Regions from separate parts of the Streptomyces sp. NPDC048197 genome, predicted to be linked through region 1. Evidence: riboswitches for the same ligand, from Rfam matches in the RefSeq annotation. Region 1 holds a riboswitch; each other region holds the start of a gene.
The links. A riboswitch is a leader RNA that binds a small molecule or an ion and turns the genes downstream of it on or off. The one in region 1 is predicted to bind cobalamin.
Positions count from the first base shown of each region.

Region 2: linked by a shared signal. The riboswitch ahead of ACGF4C_RS05395 (cobalamin biosynthesis protein) and the one ahead of ACGF4C_RS27475 (HoxN/HupN/NixA family nickel/cobalt transporter) in region 1 are both predicted to bind cobalamin.
Region 3: linked by a shared signal. The riboswitch ahead of cobN (cobaltochelatase subunit CobN) and the one ahead of ACGF4C_RS27475 (HoxN/HupN/NixA family nickel/cobalt transporter) in region 1 are both predicted to bind cobalamin.
Region 4: linked by a shared signal. The riboswitch ahead of ACGF4C_RS17135 (CbtB-domain containing protein) and the one ahead of ACGF4C_RS27475 (HoxN/HupN/NixA family nickel/cobalt transporter) in region 1 are both predicted to bind cobalamin.

Region 1 is NZ_JBIDAJ010000024.1:70,536-75,929, forward strand. It holds gene ACGF4C_RS27455 (ABC transporter substrate-binding protein) at 1-258, shown strand, start outside; gene ACGF4C_RS27460 (ABC transporter permease subunit) at 276-1,682, shown strand; gene ACGF4C_RS27465 (carbohydrate ABC transporter permease) at 1,679-2,557, shown strand; gene ACGF4C_RS27470 (metalloregulator ArsR/SmtB family transcription factor) at 2,550-2,957, opposite strand; cobalamin riboswitch at 3,039-3,289, shown strand; gene ACGF4C_RS27475 (HoxN/HupN/NixA family nickel/cobalt transporter) at 3,320-4,429, shown strand; gene ACGF4C_RS27480 (VOC family protein) at 4,541-4,951, opposite strand; gene ACGF4C_RS27485 (helix-turn-helix transcriptional regulator) at 4,962-5,394, opposite strand, start outside.
Region 2 is NZ_JBIDAJ010000003.1:12,728-18,121, forward strand. It holds gene ACGF4C_RS05385 (caspase family protein) at 1-897, opposite strand, end outside; gene ACGF4C_RS05390 (hypothetical protein) at 903-1,328, opposite strand; cobalamin riboswitch at 1,530-1,665, shown strand; gene ACGF4C_RS05395 (cobalamin biosynthesis protein) at 1,795-2,781, shown strand; gene ACGF4C_RS05400 (cobyric acid synthase) at 2,778-4,379, shown strand; gene ACGF4C_RS05405 (putative cobaltochelatase) at 4,435-5,394, shown strand, end outside.
Region 3 is NZ_JBIDAJ010000001.1:641,910-647,303, reverse strand. It holds gene cobN (cobaltochelatase subunit CobN) at 1-1,257, opposite strand, end outside; cobalamin riboswitch at 1,294-1,422, opposite strand; gene cobG (precorrin-3B synthase) at 1,638-3,083, shown strand; gene ACGF4C_RS02895 (precorrin-8X methylmutase) at 3,080-3,712, shown strand; gene ACGF4C_RS02890 (precorrin-2 C(20)-methyltransferase) at 3,709-5,322, shown strand; gene ACGF4C_RS02885 (CchlQ) at 5,361-5,394, opposite strand, start outside.
Region 4 is NZ_JBIDAJ010000011.1:61,978-67,371, forward strand. It holds gene ACGF4C_RS17120 (creatininase family protein) at 1-126, opposite strand, end outside; gene ribA (GTP cyclohydrolase II) at 252-944, shown strand; gene ACGF4C_RS17130 (CbtA family protein) at 1,056-1,805, opposite strand; gene ACGF4C_RS17135 (CbtB-domain containing protein) at 1,821-2,042, opposite strand; cobalamin riboswitch at 2,083-2,238, opposite strand; gene ACGF4C_RS17140 (histidine phosphatase family protein) at 2,352-2,915, shown strand; gene ACGF4C_RS17145 (SPW repeat protein) at 3,060-3,500, shown strand; gene ACGF4C_RS17150 (hypothetical protein) at 3,647-3,778, opposite strand; gene ACGF4C_RS17155 (alkyl/aryl-sulfatase) at 4,164-5,394, shown strand, end outside.

The DNA of each region.
Region 1 (5,394 bases):
GGCGGCTACATCTCGCCCAACAAGAAGGTGCCGGCGTCCGCCTACCACGACGAGGTCACCCGCAATGCGGCCAAGTCGCTGACCGGCGCAGGGAATTCGGTGCGCTTCGACATGTCCGACCAGGCACCCGCGGCCTTCGGCGGCACCCAGGGCGCCGGCGAGTGGAAGCTGCTGCAGGACTTCCTGCGTGACCCGTCCGACCCCAAGGGCACGGCGCAGAAGCTCGAAGCGGCCGCGGCCAAGGCGTACGGAAAGTAAGGACCGAGGCTCCAGCCATGCCTGCCACCACTTCAGCGGTGCCGCCCGCCACCACGCGCGGCGGCCCGCCCCTCCCCCCGGGCGGCACTCCCCGCCGGACGGCCGCCGCCCCCGCGCGGCGCGCCGTCCGGCGCCGCCGCCGGATCGCCGCGGTGTTCCTCTTCCCCGCGCTGTTGCTGCTGGGAGCGCTCGTCGCGTACCCCATCGTGTTCTCGGTCATCCGCAGCCTGTACGACGCCTCGGGTGACACCTTCGTCGGGGTCGGCAACTACACCCAGATGTTCCAGGACCCGGCCACGCTCCGGGCCATCCGCAACAGTGCGATCTGGGTCGTCTTCGCCCCCGCGCTGCTGACCGGACTCGGTCTGGTGCTGGCCGTGCTGACCGAGAAGATCCGCTGGAAGACGGCGTTCAAGCTGCTGATGTTCATGCCGATGGCGATCTCCTTCCTCGCCGCCGGCATCATCTTCCGGCTCGCGTACGAGCAGGATCCGCAGCGCGGTGTGCTCAACGCGGTCACCGTCGGCATCCACGACAGCTTCCAGGGCGAGTCCACGTCCTTCCCGACGGCCAAGGCCCGGCTCGGCGACAAGCAGCTGACCAAGCTCCCCGACGGCGGCTACCGCACGGCGCACCGCACCGGTCCCGGCCAGGTCGTCAACCTCGGGCTGGTCGGTGTGGCGCCGAAGGACATGCCGCACGCGGCGCGGCCCGCGGCCGGGGCCGCGGGGGCCTCGGCCGGCCCCGGTGAACTGCGCGGTGTGGTCTACCTCGACTTCACCCCCGGCGGTGGCGGCAAGCCCGGCACCGTGGACCGCGGTGAACGCGGGCTGCCGAAGCTCACCGTCGAGGCCGTCGACTCCCGTGGCAAGGTGGCCGGTACCGCGACCACCGCGGCCGACGGCTCCTACCGGCTGACCGGTCTCGCTCCGGGGTCATACGCCCTGCAGCTCCCGGCGAAGGACTTCGCCCCGCCGTACGAGGGCATCGCCTGGCTCGGCCCGGCCCTCATCACCCCCGCCATCATCGGCGCCTACATGTGGATCTGGACCGGTTTCGCCCTGGTCCTCATCGGCGCCGGGCTCTCCTCGATGCCGCGGGACGTGCTGGAGGCCGCGCGGATGGACGGCGCCAACAAGTGGCAGGTGTTCCGCCGGATCACCGTGCCGCTGCTCGGGCCCGTCCTGGGCGTGGTGTTCGTGACGATGGTGATCAACGTGATGAAGGTCTTCGACCTCGTCTACATCATCGCGCCCGGGCCCGTACAGCAGGACGCCAACGTCCTGGCCCTGCAGATGTGGCTGGTCTCCTTCGGCGGCGGCAACAACCAGGGACTGGGCAGCGCCCTCGGCGTCCTGCTGCTGCTCCTGGTGGTGCCGGCCATGGCCCTCAACATCCGTCGCTTCCGCAGGAGCCAGTCATGACCACCGTCCAGCAACCCGTCCCGCCGCGCAGGCGGTCGGCCCGCCCGGCGAAGCGGATCAGCCGGGCCGTGATCCAGCTGTTCCTGCTCGTCATCGGCCTGGTCTGGCTCACCCCGGCCGCCGGCCTGTTCATCTCCTCGCTGCGTACGGAGGAGGCGAACGCCAACAGCGGCTGGTGGACCGCGCTGACCGCGCCCGGCCGGCTGTCGCTCGACAACTACGCGGCGCTGCTGAAGGATTCGGGCATCGTCCAGGCCTTCTGGAACACCGTGCTGATCTCGGTGCCCACCACGATCGCCGTCGTGGTGATCGCCGCACTGGCCGGCTACGCCTTCGCCTGGATGGACTTCGCCGGCCGGGACTGGATCTTCCTGGTCGTGGTCGCCATGCTGGTGGTGCCGGTGCAGATCGGCCTGCTGCCGGTGGCCAAACTGTTCGGCGCGCTCGGCCTGTTCGGCTCCATCCCCGGCGTCATCCTGTTCCACACCGCGTACGGTCTGCCGTTCGCCATCTTCCTGCTGCGCAACTACTTCGCGGAGATCCCCAAGGAGATGCTGGAGGCCGCGCGGATGGACGGCGGTGGGGAATGGCGGATCTTCTCCCAGCTGATCCTGCCGCTGGGCCGCCCGGCCATCGCCAGCCTGGCCATCTTCCAGTTCCTGTGGGTCTGGAACGACATGCTGGTCGCCCTGCTCTTCGCGGACAACGAGTCGCAGCCGCTGACGGTCGCCCTGCAGTCGCAGATGCGGCAGTTCGGCAGCAACATCGGCGTGCTGGCGCCCGGCGCCTTCCTGTCCCTGATCGTGCCGCTGATCGTGTTCTTCGCGTTCCAACGGCACTTCGTCCAGGGGATCATGGCCGGTTCGGTCAAGTAGCCCGGGGCGACCGCACGGCGCGGGGCCCGCTGTCCAGCACAGCGGGCCCCGCCGTCGTGCACTGCGTCAGCAGTTCCGCGGTCGCGTCGTCGACCACGCGGTAGCGCACCACCCGGCCGTCCTTGGCGCCCTCGACCACGCCGGCGGCCCGGAGCAGGCGCAATGCCTGCGAGACCGCGGTGTCCTTCATGCCGGTGGCGACCGCCAGGTCGGAGACGGCGATGGGGCCGGCCCCGTGGAGGGCGAGCAGCAGGGCGAGGCGCCCGGGATCGGCGAGCAGGGCGAAGCGGTCGGCCCAGGCCCGGACCTCGCCCGGCTCACCGATGGCGGCGATGGCGTCGCAGACGCGGTGGCCGTCGATGGTGCGGTGGTCGGCGCGCTCGGCCGGGACGAGATGCATGAGGACATCTTTGCAGGTCACCGAATGTGATCTTGGATACCTGCACAGTTGTGCAGGCTTGAAGGAATCGTCGGACGACCCGTAAGGTTGGCGCGCCGTGGTGCTCGGGAAGCCGGTGACGGACCTTGTGGTCCCAGACCGGCGCGGCCCTCGCCACTGTGATCGGGGAGTTTCCGGCCCTTTTCGTTACGCGCACGGTGCGCGTAACGACGCCACTGACCGCAGCCTGCGGCCGGGAAGGCGGGGCAGGACGCGTGCACCCTTCCCCAAGCTCTAAAGGAGCAGGGTGATACCCCAAAGCCAGGAGACCGGCCACGGCATCTCACGAAGTGATCCACGAGGTGCTGGAGCGTGACCGCCGGATGGCCCTGTCCACCGATACCCCGACCACCCCTGCCCCCGCCACGTTCCGCTGGCGCCGGCAGGACACCGTCCGTACCGCGGGCCTGATGGCCGTCATAGCCGGGCTGCACGTCGTCGCCTTCGGCGTGCTGTTCCTGCTCGTGGTGCCCCACCACTACTCCGTCGGCAGCCAGGTCTTCGGCGTCGGACTCGGCATCACCGCCTACACCCTGGGCATGCGGCACGCCTTCGACGCCGACCACATCGCCGCGATCGACAACACCACCCGCAAGCTGATGGCCGACGGCAAGCGTCCCGTGTCGGTCGGCTTCTGGTTCGCCCTGGGCCACTCCAGCGTCGTGGTCGCCATGGCCGCCCTCGTCGCCGGCGGTGCTCAGCTCGCCGGCACCCTCCTCAACGACGAATCCCGCACCCACCAGATCCTGGGCACCGTCGGCACCACGGTCTCGGGCACGTTCCTCTACCTCATCGCCGCCCTCAACCTCATTGCGCTGACCGGGATCTGGCGGGTGTTCCGCGGGATGCGCGAAGGCCGCCTCGACGAGGCGGAGCTGGAGCAGCAGCTGGATTCGCGGGGCTTCATGAACCGCTTCCTGGGCCGGTTCACCCGCTCGATCTCCCGCCCCGGCCAGATGTTCCCGCTCGGCTTCCTCTTCGGGCTCGGCTTCGACACCGCCACCGAGGTCACGCTGATGGTGATGGCGGGCAGCGGCGCCGCGGCCGGCCTGCCCTGGTACGCGATCCTGTGCCTGCCGCTGCTCTTCGCCGCGGGCATGAGCCTGTTCGACACCCTCGACGGCACCTTCATGAACTTCGCCTACCAGTGGGCGTTCTCCAACCCGGTGCGCAAGGTCTACTACAACCTCACCATCACCGGCCTGTCGATCGCCGTCGCGCTCTTCATCGGCACCATCGAGCTGGTGACCGTGCTCCACGACAAGCTCGGTCTCAGCGACCCGGTGACCGGCTGGATCTCCGGCCTCGACCTCGACAACGTCGGCTTCATCATCGTCGGCCTGTTCGTGGTGGTGTGGGCCGCGGCGCTGGCGTACTGGCGCCTGGCCGGCGTCGAGAAGCGCTGGGCGGCGCGCTCCGCCGGCACGGGCTGAGGCTGCGTTCCGTTCCGGCGCCGTGAGTACGCGCTCACTCGGCAGGCGGAGGGGGCGGGGCGTCGCGGCCCCGCCCCCTCGCCGTGGTCATGGCTGCGCCCGCCGGCCGGCTCAGCGCAGCTCCTGGATGCGGATCAGGTTGCCCGCGGGGTCGCGGAAGGCGCAGTCGCGGATGCCGTACGGCTGCTCGGTCGGCTCCTGGACGACCTCGGCGTCGCCGGCCTGCACCCGTTCGAAGGTGCCGTCGAGGTCCTTGGTGGCCAGCAGGATCCAGCCGTAGGTGCCCTTCGCCATCATCTCCGTGATGGTGCGGCGCTCGTCGTCGGTGACGCCGGGGTCGGCGGCCGGCGGCGCCAGGAGGATCGACGTGTCGGGCTGGCCGGCGGGGCCGACCGTGATCCAGCGCATCTTGCCGTTCCCGACGTCGTTGCGGACCTCGAAGCCGAGGGTGTCGCGGTAGAAGGCCAGGGAGGCGTCCGGGTCGTCGTGCGGGAGGAAGCTGGTGTGAATGGTGATGTCCATGGCTCCCACGCTAGAGGCGCTCGGTGACCTGCGCTTCTCGATTCCTGATCGGTCTGGTCACCTGCTTCGCCAGGCACGGCGGCAGCTCCGCCGGGGCGAGCGCCGCCTGGCGCCGGTAGGCACTGGGCGGCATCCCGACCAGCTCGGTGAAGCGCGTGCTGAAGGTGCCCAGTGACGAGCAGCCGACCGCGAAACAGACCTCGGTGACGCTGAGGTCGCCACGGCGCAGGAGGGCCATCGCGCGCTCGATGCGCCGCGTCATCAGGTAGGAGTACGGGGACTCGCCGTACGCCAGCCGGAACTGGCGGCTGAGGTGCCCGGCCGACATGTTCACGCCACGGGCGAGCGCCTCGACGTTCAACGGCTGGGCGTACTCCCGGTCGATCCGGTCGCGGACGCGGCGCAGCAGCGCGAGATCGCGCAGGGACTGGGCCGTGGTGGGT
Region 2 (5,394 bases), on a different contig from region 1:
CAGCCGCAGTTCGAGGGCGGGCGGGCAGTTCGGCAGCGGCTGCAGCAGCTGCCGGACGACGAGTCCGGTGGCGATCAGGACGAGCACGGTGAGGCAGGCGAGCAGCGGTTTCAGGCGGGGCCGGACGTACTCGTTGAAGTGGCGGCGTAAGCGGGCCCGGGGCGGGGTCGGCAGCGGGACCTCGGGGGTGGCGAAGGACAGTACGACGTCGTCGACGGTGTTCTGTTTCGCCGACCGGGGCTCCCACACGTCGCCCATCGGCGTCCGCTCACCGGCGAGCCGGACCCGCAGCTCCCGTACCAGGTCCTCGAAGGTGACGAACCGCCTTCCAGGGATGCCGTTTTCCAGGATCTGCACCAGGGCCCGGTTGAAAACGGTGCCGCCGGCCGGTTCCTCCCCGCTGAAGATCCGGCGGTTGGGCTGGGCGGCCATCAGCAGCGACATGGGTTTGCGGTGGGCGCCGAAGGCGCCGCCGGCGTTGCCCGCGTAGCAGCACTCCAGGATGATCACGATGCGTTCGGCGCGGGCGCTGTCGAGGCAGGAGAGCACCGCGTCCTGCCAGGAGACGGTGGTGTGGCTCTGCCGGGACACCGAGGCGCCCACCATCAGCTGCAGGTCGCCGCCGTCGCTGCCGACCCAGCCGTGGCCGGCGAAGTACACCAGCAGCAGGCCGCGGGCCTCGTCGACGACGGTCTTGAGCGCCTGGCTCAGCTCCTCGGGCTCGATCGGCTCGCAGAACCTGACCTCGTCGGTGGTGAACAGGTCGGTGGCCGTCAGGGCGCGGGCCAGCTTGGCGGGGTTGTCCCGCACCGCGGGCAGGTCGTCCAGCGTGGCGTAGTCGTGGACACCGATCAGCAGCGCCCGGTTGGTCTTTCCCCGCGCGTCGTATTCGGACATCCGGCTCAGTCCTCGCCGGTGCTGCCACTCTCGTGCGCCGGGCTGCCGGGATCGGGGCGTGCGGGACCGCCGTCGCCGACGACCTCGACGGCGGGTTCCTCGCCGGCGGCGCGCTCCTCCTTGCGGCGCCGCAGCCATTCCCGCACGGCGATGCTCATTCCCTTGGCGACCTCGGTGACGATCGCGCCGACGATGACCAGGATCAGGTCGTCCACGCCCACGGCCATGTCGGCGGGGCCCGGTTCGTCCCCGCCGTCCGTGCGGTGCGGGGGCTGCGGCCGGTGTTCCCAGGTGTGTTCCCGGCGGCTCAGCCAGGGTTCGCGCTCCAGCCAGGCCCGGAGGTCGTCGAGGTCCTGCTGCGGATTGTCCGTCCCGGTGACCCTGAAACGGATCTCCTGACGGTCCTCGTGGTGGTCGACGTGCTCCGGCATCCCCCAGCCCCCTTCCGGCGGCCCCTTCGCCACCGTGCACCAGATAGTGACGTGGAATCAGGGACGGGGGCAACCGTCCGTGACGCCACCGCCACCCTGTGGCGTGCGCCACAGGGCCTGCCATCGGGCAGCGTCGCAGGTCAAGGGCGAGTTGACGGGCCTCGCGGACCGTGGTGGACTGCCGGGGCCAATCGGCGACAGATGAGGAAGTCCGGTGAGAATCCGGCGCGGTCCCGCCACTGTCACCGGGGAGCGTTCCTCCGACGAGGGCCACGGTCCGTACCGACGTACGGGCGGGAAGGCCGGGGGACACGCCGATCCGGGAGCCAGGAGACTCTGGTCGCCGTCACGTCGAGCCAGGGCGAGGACCCTGAGTGAGGACACAACGCCATGCCCGGCCGCCCGCCCCGCCCCCCACTGCCCGCTGCCGCAGGGCCCCTTCGAGGACCGACGGCGGCCTGATCCGATGCGCGGCGAACACGCGGGATATGCGTGCGGCGCGGCTCTCGGCTTCCTCGGCGACCTGATCGCGGCGGACCCTCGGCGCGGCCATCCGGTGGCCGCGTTCGGCCGGGCCGCCGCCGCCGTCGAGCGCCGGCTGTGGCGCGACCACCGGGGCCGCGGCGCGGCCCACGCCGTGCTGTGCGCGGGCGGTGCGGCGGCCGGCGCGGCGCTGCTGGAGCGGGCCGTACGGCACCGCCGCGGCGCCCGGGTGGCGCTGACCGCGGCCACCGTCTGGGCGGTGCTGGGCGGCACCTCGCTGGGCCGGGAGGCGCGGGCCGTCGGCGGTGCGCTGGAAGCGGGCGATCTGGACGTGGCACGGGAGCGGCTGCCGCATCTGTGCGGCCGCGATCCCGAGGCGCTGGACGGGCCGCAGATGGCCCGCGCGGTGGTGGAGTCGGTGGCCGAGAACACCTCGGACGCGGTGGTGGGCGCCCTGGTGTGGGGTGCGTTCGGCGGGGTGCCCGGTCTGGTGGCGTTCCGGGCGGTGAACACCCTGGACGCGATGGTGGGTCACAAGTCCGCGCGCTACCGGCGGTTCGGCTGGGCGGCGGCCCGGCTCGACGACGTCGCCGGCTGGCCCGGCTCCCGGCTGACCGCCGCGCTGACCGTGCTCGCGGGCCCCGGCCGGCGCGGTGCGCTGGCGGCCTGGCGGGCGGACGGCGGGGCGCATCCGAGCCCCAACGCGGGCCCGGTGGAGGCGTCGTTCGCGGGTGCGCTGGGCGTGCGGCTGGGCGGCACGCTGGCGTACGGCGGACGGGTGGAGCACCGTCCGGTGCTCAACGGTGCGGCGCGGCCGCCCGTGGTGGCGGACATCGAGCGGGCGGTGCGGCTCTCGCGGCGGGTGAGCGCGCTGGCGCTGGTGGCGACGGTGGCGGGACGGCTGACGGCGGGCGCGGTACGGCAGAAGGTCGCGGGCAACAGGGGCACGAGCGGGAGGAAGCGCCGGTGAACGGGCAAGGCGGGACGGCCGGGGGGCTCGGCGGCGGGCTGCTGGTCGCCGGTACGACGTCCGACGCGGGCAAGAGCGTGGTGACGGCGGGGATCTGCCGCTGGCTGGTCCGGCAGGGCGTGAAGGTGGCGCCCTTCAAGGCGCAGAACATGTCGCTCAATTCGTTCGTCACCCGGGAGGGCGCGGAGATCGGCCGGGCGCAGGCGATGCAGGCCGCCGCGGCCCGGGTCGAACCGACCGCGCTGATGAACCCGGTCCTGCTCAAGCCGGGCGGCGACCGCAGCAGCCAGGTGGTGCTGCTGGGCAGGCCGGTGGGTGAGATGAGCGCGCGCGGGTATTTCGGTCGGGCCGGGGGGTCGTCCCCCGGGGAGACGTCGCACGCGGGCGGGCGGGAGCAGTTGCTGGGGACGGTCACCGACTGCCTCACCGAGCTGCGCCGCACGCACGACGCCGTCATCTGTGAGGGCGCGGGCAGCCCCGCCGAGATCAATCTGCGCCGCACCGACATCGTGAACATGGGCATCGCCCGAGCGGCCCGGATACCGGTCGTGGTGGTCGGCGACATCGACCGCGGCGGCGTCTTCGCGTCCTTCTTCGGCACCACGGCGCTGCTGTCGAAGGAGGACCAGGCGCTGGTCGCGGGGTACTTGGTCAACAAGTTCCGGGGCGATGTGACGCTGCTGGAGCCCGGTCTGGACATGCTGCGGCAGCTGACCGGGCGGCCGACGCTGGGCGTGCTGCCGTACGCGCACGGGCTCGGCATCGACGAGGAGGACGGCCTCCGCGTCTCGCTGCGCGGCACGGTGCGGGAGAGCGTGGTGGCCCCACCGCACGGCGCGGACGTGCTGCGGGTGGCGGTCTGCGCCGTCCCGCTGATGTCGAACTTCACCGACGTGGACGCGCTGGCCGCCGAACCGGGCGTGGTGGTGCGGTTCGTGGACCGGCCGGAGGAACTGGCCGACGCGGACCTGGTGGTGCTGCCGGGCACCCGCGGCACGGTCAGCGCGCTGGCCTGGCTGCGCGAGCGCGGGCTGGCGGACGCGGTCGCCCGGCGGGCCGCCGAGGGCCGCCCGGTGCTGGGCATCTGCGGCGGCTACCAGATGCTCGGCGAGCACATCGACGACGAGGTCGAGTCGAGGGCGGGCGCCGTCGAGGGCCTCGGGCTGCTGCCCGTACGGGTCCGTTTCGCGGTGGAGAAGACGCTCGCCCGGCCGGTGGGCGAGGCGCTCGGCGAGGCGGTGGAGGGCTACGAGATCCACCACGGCGTCGCCGAAGTGACGGGTGGGGACGCGGCGTTCATGACCGACGGCCGGGGGAACGCTCTCGACGGCTGCCGGGTCGGCTCCGTATGGGGCACGCACTGGCACGGTTCGCTGGAGAGCGACGCCTTCCGCCGGGCCTTCCTGCGGCGGGTGGCGGCGGACGCCGGCCGGGCGTTCGTCCCGGCCCCGGACACCCGCTTCGGCGCGCTGCGCGAGGAGCAGCTGGACCGGCTGGGCGATCTGATCGAGGAGCACGCGGACACCGGAGCGCTGCTGCGGCTGATCGAGAAGGGGGTGCCGGAGGGGCTGCCGTTCGTGCCTCCGGGGGCGCCATGAGGGGTACGCAAGGGACGGGACATCGGCCGGCCGGCGACGTGGAGGACGACACAGCATGACGAGCGCGCACAACACCACCTGGCAGTACCCCTTCACCGCGGTCGTCGGCATGGACGACCTGCGGCTGGGGCTGCTGCTGAACGCGGTGAGCCCGGCGGTCGGCGGGGTGCTGGTCCGCGGCGAGAAGGGCACCGCGAAGTCCACCGCGGTGCGCGCCCTGTCGGCGCTGATGCCGGCCGTGGACGTGGTGGCCGGCTGCCGCTTCGCCTGCGCCCCCGCCGCGCCCGACCCCGGCTGTCCCGACGGGCCGCACGGGTCCGGTGCCGCGGAGAGCCGTCCGACGCGGATGGTGGAGCTGCCGGTCGGCGCCTCCGAGGACCGCCTCGTGGGCGCCCTGGACATCGAACGGGCCCTGTCGGAGGGCGTGAAGGCCTTCGAGCCGGGTCTGCTGGCGGACGCGCACCGCGGCATCCTGTACGTGGACGAGGTCAACCTGCTCCACGACCACTTGGTCGATTTGCTGCTGGACGCCGCCGCCATGGGTGCCTCCTACGTGGAGCGCGAGGGCGTCTCCGTCCGGCACGCCTCCCGTTTCCTGCTGGTCGGGACCATGAACCCCGAAGAGGGCGAGCTGCGGCCGCAGTTGCTGGACCGGTTCGGGCTGACGGTCGAGGTCGCGGCCTCCCGGGAGCCGGCGCAGCGGGTGGAGGTGGTCCGGCGGCGGCTGGCGTACGACGCCGATCCGGCCGGGTTCGTGGCGCGCTGGGCGGCCGAGGAGGACGCGCTGCGGCAACGGATCGCCGCGGCGCGGGAGTTGCTGCCGGAGGTGGTGCTGGGCGACGCGGCGCTGCGGCAGATCGCGGCGACCTGTGCGGCGTTCGAGGTGGACGGGATGCGCGCGGACATCGTGATGGCGCGGACCGCCACCGCGCTGGCCGCGTGGGCCGGGCGGACGGAGGTCCGGGAGGAGGACGTGCGGCAGGCGGCGCTGCTGGCGCTGCCGCACCGCCGGCGC
Region 3 (5,394 bases), on a different contig from region 1:
GAGCCACTCCTGGTCGTGGCCGCCGGCCTCGATGAGGGCGTAGATCAGCTCGTCGCCGTCACCGGATGCGAGGCCGGGCACCGGCTCGGCGCTCTCGTCGCCGAAGTCGTAGCCGTCCGCACGCAGCCGCCGCAGCAGTTCGACGGCGGAGGCGGGGGTGTCCAGTCCGACGGCGTTGCCGATGCGGGAGTGCTTGGTGGGGTAGGCGGAGAGCACCAGCGCGAGGCGCTTGTCGGCGTTGGGGAGGTGGCGCAGCCGGGCGTGGCGTACGGCGATGCCGGCGACCCGGGCGGCGCGCTCGGGGTCGGCGACGTAGACCGGGAGGCCGTCCTCGTCGACCTCCTTGAAGGAGAACGGGACGGTGATCAGCCGGCCGTCGAACTCGGGCACGGCGATCTGCGAGGCGGCGTCGAGCGGCGAGAGGCCCTCGTCGTTCTCCTCCCAGGCACTGCGCGGCCCGGTCAGGCACAGCGCCTGGAGGATCGGGACGTCGAGGGCGGCCAGCGCGCCGGCGTCCCAGGACTCGTCGTCGCCGCCGGCGCCGGCCTCGGCGGGCCTGGTGCCGCCGGCGGCGAGGACGGTGGTGACGATGGCGTCGGTGGTCCGCAGCGCGTCGATGAGTTCGGGCTCGGGGGCGCGGAGCGAGGCGACGTAGAGGGGGAGCGGGCGGCCGCCGGCCGTCTCGATCTGCGCGCACAGTTCGTGCACGAAGCCGGTGTTGCCGCTCATGTGGTGGGCGCGGTAGTAGAGCACGGCCACGACCGGGCCGGTGCCGTCGGCGGCCGGGCGCTCCAGGTGGCCCCAGGTCGGGGCGGGCTCGGGCGGTTCGAAGCCGTGGCCGGTGAGCAGCACGGTGTCGGAGAGGAAGCGGGCGAGCTGTTCGAGGTTGCCGGGGCCGCCGTGCGCCAGGTAGGCGTGCGCCTCGGCCGCGATGCCGACCGGGACCGTGGACTGCTCCATGAGCTGGGCGTCCGGGGCCTGTTCGCCGGTGAGGACGACCACCGGCCGGTGCTGGTCCTGGGCGAGCAGCAGGTCGAGGCCCTCCTGCCAGGCGCGGATGCCGCCGAGGAGGCGTACGACGACGAGGTCGGTGCCGTCGAGCAGGTCGGGCAGACCGGTGACGTCGAGGCGGGCGGGGTTGGCGAGCCGGTACGCCACCGGGCCGGTGGCCGCGCGGGCACTGAGCAGGTCGGTGTCGGAGGTCGACAGCAGCAGGATTCGGGGGGCCGCGGGGTGGTCCCCGGACGAATGCAGCATGCGAGCGCTGGCCTTCCTCGGGGTGTCCGCGCCCCGGGTGGTCGTAAGGACGGCGGGAGTTCCTGACTCACCCGGCACCGGCCGGGTTCACAGTGGCGGGACCGCGCCGGATTCTCACCGGGCTTCCTCCCTCGGGCCGAAGGGCCCGGCGCCGTCGCTGGCGTCCGACGGGTCAGCCGACCCGCCGACCTGCATAGTAAGGGCTGCGGGCGGAGGAGGTAAGCGGGCCTTGGCGGGGGCGGGGCGACACCGCGGGCGGCGGCTTCCGCACGCCCGGGACGCGGGCCTTCGCGGCCCGTGCCGCGGTGGCCGGATTCGTCCGTTTCATGGCCGGATCCGCCCCGGATCGGTCGCGCACCGTCGTAGGTATGCTCGCCGCCATGCCGCCCTCCCCCTCACCACGGCCCCGACGGGCCGAGCCGCCCGTGCGGGCCCGCGGTGACGCCTGCCCGGGAGCACTGCGGCTGCATCCGGCCGCCGACGGCCATCTCGCCCGAGTACGCATCCCCGCCGGTGACTTGACGGCTCGTCAGGCGCACGCGCTGGCCGATGCCGCGGACCTGCTCGGTGACGGCCGGCTGTCCCTGACCTCGCGCGGCAACGTCGAGCTGCGCGGCCTGCCGGACGGCTGCGGCGGCCGCCTCGCCGAGCTGCTGCACGACGCCGGCCTGCTGCCCTCCGAACGCCACGAACGCATCCGCAACATCCTCGCCTCCCCGCTGGCCGGACTGGACCGGAACACCCCTGCTGACGTGCGGTGGTGGGCCCGCCGGCTGGACGAGCTGCTGTGCGCGAGCGACTCCGCACCTGCGCTGTCCGGCCGCTTCCTGTTCGTCCTGGACGACGGGCGGGGCGATGTGGCGGCGCTCGGCGGCGATGTGACCTTGGTCGCAGAATCGGGCATCACGGGTGACGGGGCGGCCGGCGGCGGGGCGCTGCTGCGGGTCGGCGACGACCCGGCGGCGCTGCGGATCGCCGGCCCGGACGCACCGCGCGCGGCACTGGCCGCCGCCGAGACGTTCCTGACCGCCGCGGCGGCCGGCGGCACCGGCGCCTGGCGGGTGCGTGAACTCCCCGAGGGCCACGCACTGTCGGCGCGGGACGTGGCGGCGGGGCTGCGCGCGGCGGGCATCGAGGCGTCGTACGTGGCGGAGGGGGAAGGTGTGGCCGAGCCAGTGGTCCGCCACGCGGACTCCTCCGCCCCCGGCATCATCGAGGGCCGCGACGGCCGCCGCGCGCTGTCCGTACTGGCGCCGCTCGGCAGGCTGTCGGTGGCCCAGTGGCGGCTGCTCGCCTCCCTCGCGGCCGACGAGGGATCCGGCGGACTCCGCCTCACCCCGTGGCGCGGCATCGTCGTCCCCGGCCTGCCGGCCGCCGCGGCCGCGCCCCGCCTCCGCGCACTGTCCGCCGCCGGCCTGGTCACCGACCCGTCCTCCCCCTGGCACCGCATCGGCGCCTGCACCGGCCGACCGGGCTGCGCCAAGTCCCTCACCGACGTCCGCGCGGACGTGACGGCCGCGGTCGAGGCGGGCGTACCCCTGCCACCAGGCCTCCCCGCATCCATTCCCGTGCCACCGTCAGCCCCCCTCTACTGGTCCGGCTGCGAGCGCCGCTGCGGGCATCCGCACGGCACCTGGATCGACGTACTGGCGACGGAGGCGGGATACCGGGTCGCGGTCGTCGGCCCGGACACACCGCGGCCGACGCCGCCGGCGACAGCAACACCGACCACACCGACAGCGACAGCAACCCCCGCGTCATCCGCAGTACCGGCACCATCCGCACCACCCGCAACACCAGGAACGCCAGAAACGAGGCCAGAGTGACCGCGTTCGACTACGAGAAGGACGGTGCGGAGATCTACCGCCAGTCCTTCGCCACCATCCGCGCCGAGGCGGACCTCGCCGGCCTGCCCGCCGACGTCAGCCGGGTCGCGGTCCGGATGATCCACGCCTGCGGCATGGTCGACCTCGTACGCGATCTGGCCTTCACCCCCGGTGTGGTGACCGCCGCCCGCAAGGCGCTGCGTGACGGCGCGCCGATCCTCTGCGACGCCAACATGGTCGCCAGCGGCGTCACCCGCAAGCGGCTGCCGGCCGGCAACGAGGTGCTCTGCACGCTGGCCGACCCCGCGGTGCCGGACCTGGCCGCCCGGATGGGCACCACCCGCAGCGCCGCGGCCCTGGAACTGTGGCGGGACCGCATGGAGGGCGCCGTCGTCGCGTTCGGCAACGCCCCGACCGCCCTCTTCCGGTTCCTCGAAATGATCGAGGAGGGCGCTCCCCGCCCGGCCGCCGTGATCGGCATACCCGTCGGCTTCATCGGCGCGGCGGAGTCCAAGGACGCCCTCATCGCCCATCCGTCGGAGCTGGACCACATCGTGGTGCGCGGACGGCGCGGCGGCAGCGCCATGGCCGCGGCCGCCCTCAACGCCCTGGCTAGCGAGGAAGAGTGAGCGTGAGCGAGCAGCAGGAAACCGGCACCGGCACGGGCGCCCGCACCGGGACCACCGGCCGTCTCTACGGCGTGGGCCTCGGCCCCGGCGACCCGTCCCTGATGACCGTGCGGGCCGTCGACGTCATCGCCGAGGCCGACGTCATCGCCTACCACAGCGCCCGCCACGGCCGTTCGATCGCGCGCTCCATAGCGGCCCGGCACCTGCGCGCCGACCACATCGAGGAGGCGCTGGTCTACCCGGTCACCACCGAGTCGACCGACCACCCCGGCGGCTACCGCGGCGCGCTCGACGAGTTCTACGAGGAGGCCGCGGAGCGCCTGGCCGCGCACCTCGACGCCGGCCGCACGGTGGCGGTCATCTCCGAGGGCGACCCGCTCTTCTACGGCTCCTACCAGCACATGCACAAGCGGCTCGCGCACCGCTACCCGACCGAGGTGATCCCCGGCGTCACCTCGATCAGCGCCGCCGCGGCCCGCCTGGGCAAGCCGCTCGCGGAGGCCGACGAGGTCCTGACGATCCTCCCCGGCACGCTGCCCGAGGAGGAACTGACCGCCCGCCTGGCCTCCACCGACACCGCCGTGGTCATGAAGCTGGGCCGCACCTTCCCGACCGTCCGCCGCGCCATGGAACGCGCCGGCCGCCTCCCCGAAGCCCACTACGTCGAACGCGCGACGATGCCCGGCGAACGCACCGCCGACCTCGCCGCGATCGACTCCGACACCGTCCCCTACTTCTCCGTCACGGTCGTCCCCAGCCGCATCGCGGCCCAGTCGGCACCGCAGCCCTCCAAGACCCCGGCGTCCGCACGGGGAGCAGGCGAGCTGGGTGAGGTACGCGAGCTGGATGAGCTGGACGAACTGGGCGAAGTGGTCGTCGTAGGCACCGGCCCGGCGGGCCCCCTCTGGCTCACCCCCGAGTCCCGCGGCGCCCTCGCCGCCGCCGAGGACCTGGTCGGCTACACCACCTACCTGGACCGCGTCCCGGTACGCCCCGGCCAGCGCCGCCACGCCTCCGACAACAAGGTCGAGTCCGAACGCGCCGAACTCGCCCTGGACCTGGCCCGCCGCGGCCGCCGGGTGGCCGTGGTCTCCGGCGGCGACCCGGGCATCTTCGCCATGGCGACAGCAGTCCTGGAAGTCGCCTCGCAGGACCCGTACCGCTCGATCCCGGTCCGCGTCCTCCCCGGCGTCACCGCCGCCAACGCGGCCGCCGCCCGCGCCGGTGCCCCCCTCGGCCACGACTACGCGGTCATCTCCCTCTCCGACCGTCTCAAGCCGTGGGAGGTCATCGCCGAACGCCTCCATGCCGCCGCCTCCGCCGACCTGGCCCTCGCCCTCTACAACCCCGGCTCCCGCAGCCGCACCTGGCAGGTGGCCAAGGCCCGCGAACTCCTCCTGGAACACCGCGCCCCGGACACCCCGGTCATCCTCGCCCGCGACATCGGCGGCCCCGGGGAATCCGTCCGCACCGTCCCCCTCGCCGACCTCGACCCCACCCAGGTCGACATGCGCACCCTCCTGATCATCGGCTCGTCCCAGACGCAGAAGGTACGACGCGACGACGGCACGGAGATCGTGTGGACACCGCGGAGGTATCCGGAGAAGTAGCAGGCAGGTGGGTGTGGGCCCCGGACACGAGCCCGGGGTCACGCCCCTTGCCGGCAAACCTGACACCGGTCC
Region 4 (5,394 bases), on a different contig from region 1:
CGGGCCGTGCTGTTCGAAGCTGCCGATGGGCAGCACCGCCAGCTGCGGCCGCCTTCTGCGGACGTCCTCGGTGGTGTCGGCCGGCAACAGCCCGGTGGGCGTCGGCGGTTGCGGGGGAGCGGTCATCGGGATCGGCCGCCTTTCGTCGGTCGGCCCGCCGGGAGCCGGTCGGGACGCGGGTGGCGCAGCATACTTGTCATGTATCTGAGTGATCGCCGCCGGGTTCCGACCCCCGTGGGTACCATCGCGCCATGACGGACCCCGACGCCCTGTGCGGCCCCCGCCCCGGTCATGACCTCGCCGTCGCCCCCGACGCGGCCCGCCCCCTGCCCGGCGTGGCGCGGGCGGTGTCGGTCCGGCTGCCCACCGCCTACGGGGAGTTCCGGGCGGTCGGCTATCTCGACCGGCCCAGCGGAACCGAGCATGTGGCGCTGGTGTACGGCGAGGTCACCGGCGAACCGGTGCTGACCCGGGTGCATTCGGAATGCCTGACCGGGGACGCCTTCGCGTCCCGGCACTGCGAGTGCGGTGACCAGCTGTCCGCGGCGCTGCGGGCGATAGCGGCGGCCGGGCGCGGCGTGCTGGTCTACCTCCAGGGCCACGAGGGCCGGGGCATCGGCCTGCTGGCGAAGCTCCGCGCGATGCAGCTCCAGGAGGAGGGGCTGGACACCGTCGAGGCGAACATCGCGCTCGGCCTCCCGGTCGACGCCCGGGAGTACCGCGCCGCCGCGCAGATCCTCGACGACCTCGGCGTCCGCGCGGTACGGCTGCTGTCCAACAACCCGCGCAAGCGCGCCGCGTTGGTGCGGTACGGCATCTCCGTCACCGAGCGCGTCCCGTTGCTGGCCGAGCCCCAGGCGGAGAACATCCGCTATCTCCGCACCAAGCGCGAGCGTCTCGACCACGACCTGCCGCACCTCGACGGCATCCCGGGCCAGCTCTGACACACCGTCAGGTCCGTACCGACAGAAGCGGTCCGGGTGTGACGCAGCAGGTCCGGGGCCCGCGAGGAGCGCTCGCGGGCCCCGGACCGGTGGTGCGGTGCAGGTGCCGGATCAGGAGGCGACGGACACCGCCCCGGCCCGCTCGGCGGCCGGCCGGGCCGTGACGACGCGCTCCGCCAACTGCCCGAAGACCAGCCCGAACGCGGCCCACAGCACCAGCTGGACGGCGAGCGCCGACAGCCGGAACTGCCACAGCAGCGTGGCGGAGAAGTCCGCGGGCACCTCGTTGACGGCCGGCAGGAACGCGTAGGCGAGCCCGACGGCGACCACGAACGCGGCGACGGCGGTCACCGTCGCGTACCAGTTGCCCAGCTTCAAAGCCAGCCGCCGGCCGAGGATCGTGGCGGCGACGGCCAGCAGGAGGCCGAGCAGCATCATCAGGAAATACAGGGCGGTGCGTTTGCCGATGGTGTCGGGGTCGCCGACCGACGGTGGATTGGCCGGGTATTTCAGGAACGGTACGACGTAGCCGGCCACCAGCGCCGCCCCGGAGAGCAGCAGGGCCGTGGCGCGGGCCCCGAACCGGCCGATCCGCCCCAGGGCGAAGCAGAAGGCCAGTGCGGCGATCCCGCCCAGTGCCACGCCGTAGACCAGGACGCCGGTGGCGAGCCCGGCCGTGGACTGCAGTCCACGGCTGACCACTTCCATCTCGTGTTCGTGGCTGTGTGCCTCCTCGAAGGCGATGGCGGCGTCGATCCGCGGTTCGCCCAGCACGTAGGCGACGAGGAGGGCCAGTACGCCGGCGGCCAGGCCGGCGAGCATGCCGCGGACCATCAGGGTCCTGACGGTGAGGGAGTTCATGGCTGCGGCCGTCCGTCAGTGGCAGGGGAAGCCGAGGAGGTGGCGCCCGTCGTGCAGCCATTCATGGACGTCCGAACCGGACAGCAGCGAGGTGGCGCCCTGCTCCGCGCCGACGAAGTACAGCAGGACCAGCAGCAGCACACCGGCGAACAGTGCCCAGGGGGCGATCGCCTTCAGCGGGAGAGGGGCGGGGGTGGTGGTGGCGCCGGTGGTCGGCGGTGCGATGGACGAAGCCATGGCATGACCTCCTGTTGGGGGGAACTCGCGTCCCCGGTAATGGGAGTGCAGAACGACATGCGGGTCTGGCTCATCCGGTACCGGCCCCTGGCGGGCTGATAAAAAACCGGACATACAGTGGCGCGACCGCGCCGGGATCCCACCGGCTTCCGTCATGCCGTCGTCAAGCACCGGGAAACGTACCGTGATCCGGCCATCTGGCCAAGACCGTACGGGGGGCGGACCGGTGCGGGCCGGGGCGCATCCGCCGGGCAACTTCCTTGCCCGTCTGAGGAGTTGGCGTCCCGGCGACAGAGGAGGGAAGAGGGCATGACAACTCGGGTGATGCTGGTCTCACCGGCCGCGGGCGACGCCCAGCGCGAGGTGCGCTTCGACGACGACTCCCCACCGCACGCGGCCGGGCTGCGACGGGCCCGGGCCGCCGCGGGGGCGCTGCCGGCCGCCGACCGGGTCTTCGCCTCGCCCTCCGCGCGCTGCCGGCGCACCGCGGAGGAGCTCGGACTGCCGGCCGGGCCGGTGCCGGAGCTGGCGGGCTGTGCGATGGGGGAGTGGCGGGGGCGGACCCTGGCGGAGCTGGCCGAAACGGAACCGCTCGCGGTCTCCGCCTGGCTGGACGATCCGGACTTCGCCGGGCACGGCGGGGAGTCGCTGCGGCAGCTCTGCGACCGGGTCGCGGGCTGGCTGACCCGCATGGCGCTGGACGCCGGACGGGTACTGGCGGTCGTGGAACCGGACGTGGTGCGGGCCGCCGCGGTGTGTGCCCTGCGGGTGCCCGCGGACGCCTTCTGGCGGCTGGACGTGGCACCGCTGACCGTGACGGAGCTGAGCGGGCGGGGCGGCCGCTGGAATCTGGGCCTGGGCCGTGCGCTGTAGCGCGGGGCGGTGGAAAGGTGACCGTACCCCTTCAAAATTCACCTGCTTCTTCATCTACACATAAAGGCGACATAAGCGCAGAATTAAACCGTGGCCCGATGCCACGCGATAACGGCCAGGCTGCGAGCGAAGGAGGCGAGTCGCATGGCCGACGTCTCACACCACAGGGGAGATCTCGCAGGTCACCCCGACGCTTCGGAGATGCAGGCCCGATACGAGCGGGTGCTCGGTGGGCGTGATGTGGTACTTGTCGACGGTCCGGTGTTCCTCGTCGGCCTGTACTGCGCCGTCTCGCCGTTCATCGTCCATTACACGCTGGCGCAGCCCGCCCTGGCGACGCACAACCTGATCGTCGGGATCGCGATTGCCCTGCTGGCGGTCGGCTTCACCGTGACCCCGGCGCGGATGTACGGGCTGAGCGGCGCGATGTGCGCGATCGGCGTGTGGATGATCATCGCGCCCTGGCTCGTGGGCCGCAGCCCGGACGCGGGCGTCATCTGGAACAACGTCGTCATCGGTGCGCTGACGTTCCTGCTGGGCGCCTTGTGCGTCGCCGCGGCGTCCAAGCGCCGCACCACCACCTGAAGGCGCTGCCCGCGGGGCCGCAATGAGTGACCGCCGGTCCGCCTGCCCTTCCCGGACAGGCCGGCCGGCGGCCGTATGCCGTCTCCGGCCCGGGCAGAACCGCCCCTCGGTGCCGGTCAGGACCCCTATCGGTACCGGTCGGACCCCTATCGGTACGGGCCGCGCCCGCCCGCCGCCAGGTGTCCGGCGAGGCCCGCCAGGACCAGCCCGCCCGCCAGGAGCAGGGCGTGCGCCAGCAGGATCCCGGCGGCCAGGCTGCCGGCCGCGGCGGCGGGCACCAGCCAGCCCAGGCCCCGGCGCCCGGCACGCGACCGGGTGGGGCGGCAGGCAGGCGGGGTGCGGGGGCGGGCGTACGGAACGGCGTGGTGCCGGAACGACTCGGCGAGCTCGCCGAAGGCGCGGTCGTCGTACGGGGACAGAGGGCGTCCCTCCCCTCCCGGAAGAGCGCGGCGGGCCCGCCCCGGCCGGCCGGATTGCCGCGCCCGGATACGACCCCACCTGCGTGGTTGTGCCCTGCCCGGCCCTGCCCGTAACGCCGTTGGCCGTGCCGGCGCTCCCCGGCCGCTCCGGAGGCAGGCATGCGCCACCCGGACAAAGCCGGTTAAATCGATCGTGTGGGGCAGGGGCCTTGGGCCCGCCGCCGCCCCGGAGAGGGAGCGCCCCGTGACCGCTGCACCCGTCGATGACCACGAAGACTTCGCCGACGCCGACCGCGGCTTCATCGCCGAGCTCGACCCGCCGCGGATCACCACGGACGACGGCCGGCCGGTCTGGGACGCCGCGGCCTACGGATTCCTGGCCCAGAACTGCCCCGACACCGCCCACGAGAGCCTCTGGCGCCAGGGCAGGCTGGTCAGCCGCCAGGGTCTCTACGAGGTCACCGACGGCATCTACCAGGCCCGCGGCCTGGACCTGGCCCATATGACGCTGGTCGAGGGCGACCACGGCGTCATCGTCGTCGACCCGCTGCTCTCCACCGAGACCGCCGCCGCGGCCCTGGAGCTGTACCGCAAATACCGCGGTGACCGGCCGGTCACCGGGCTGATCTACACCCACTCGCACGCCGGCCACTTCGGCGGCGCCGGCGGCGTCGTCCCCGCCGGGCACGACCCCGTACCCGTCCTCGCCCCGGCCGGTTTCCTCGCCCACGCCGTCGGCGAGCAGCTCGACGCCGGACCCGCGCGGTCCCGGCGCGCCGCCTTCACGTACGGCACCGCGCTGCCGAAGGGGCCGGACGGCCAGATCGGCTGCGGGCTGGGCACCACCCGGTCCACCGGCACCCGCACCCTGATCCCGCCGACCGTGGACATCACCCGCACCGGCCAGGAGGAGATCCTCGACGGCGTCCACCTCGTCTTCCAGCTCACCCCGGACGCCGAGGCCCCCGCCGCGATGAACTTCGGCTTCCCCGCGCACCGGGCGCTCTGCCTGGCCGAGAACGCCACCCACACCCTGCACACCGTCCTGCCGCTGTACGGCGGGGCGGTCCGCGACAGCCGGGCCTGGGCCCGCCACCTCGACGAGGCGCTCGCCCTCTTCGGCGACGGCACCGAGGTCGCCTTCGCCTCGCACCACTGGCCGACCTGGGGCAAGGACCGCATCCGGGCCTTCCTGGCCGGCCAGCGCGACCTGTACGCCTACCTGCACGACCAGACCCTGCGGCTGCTCAACGCCGGATACACCGGCACCGAGATCGCCGAGCAGCTGCGGCTGCCGCCGGCCCTCGCGCGGGTGTGGTCCCACCACGGCTACTACGGCTCGGTCAGCGACCACGTCAAGGCGGTCGCCCAGCGCCACCTGGGCTGGTTCGACGGCAACCCCGCCCACCTGTGGGAGCACCCGCCGGCCGAACAGGCCCGGCGCTACGTCCACGCCCTCGGCGGCGTCGAGGCCA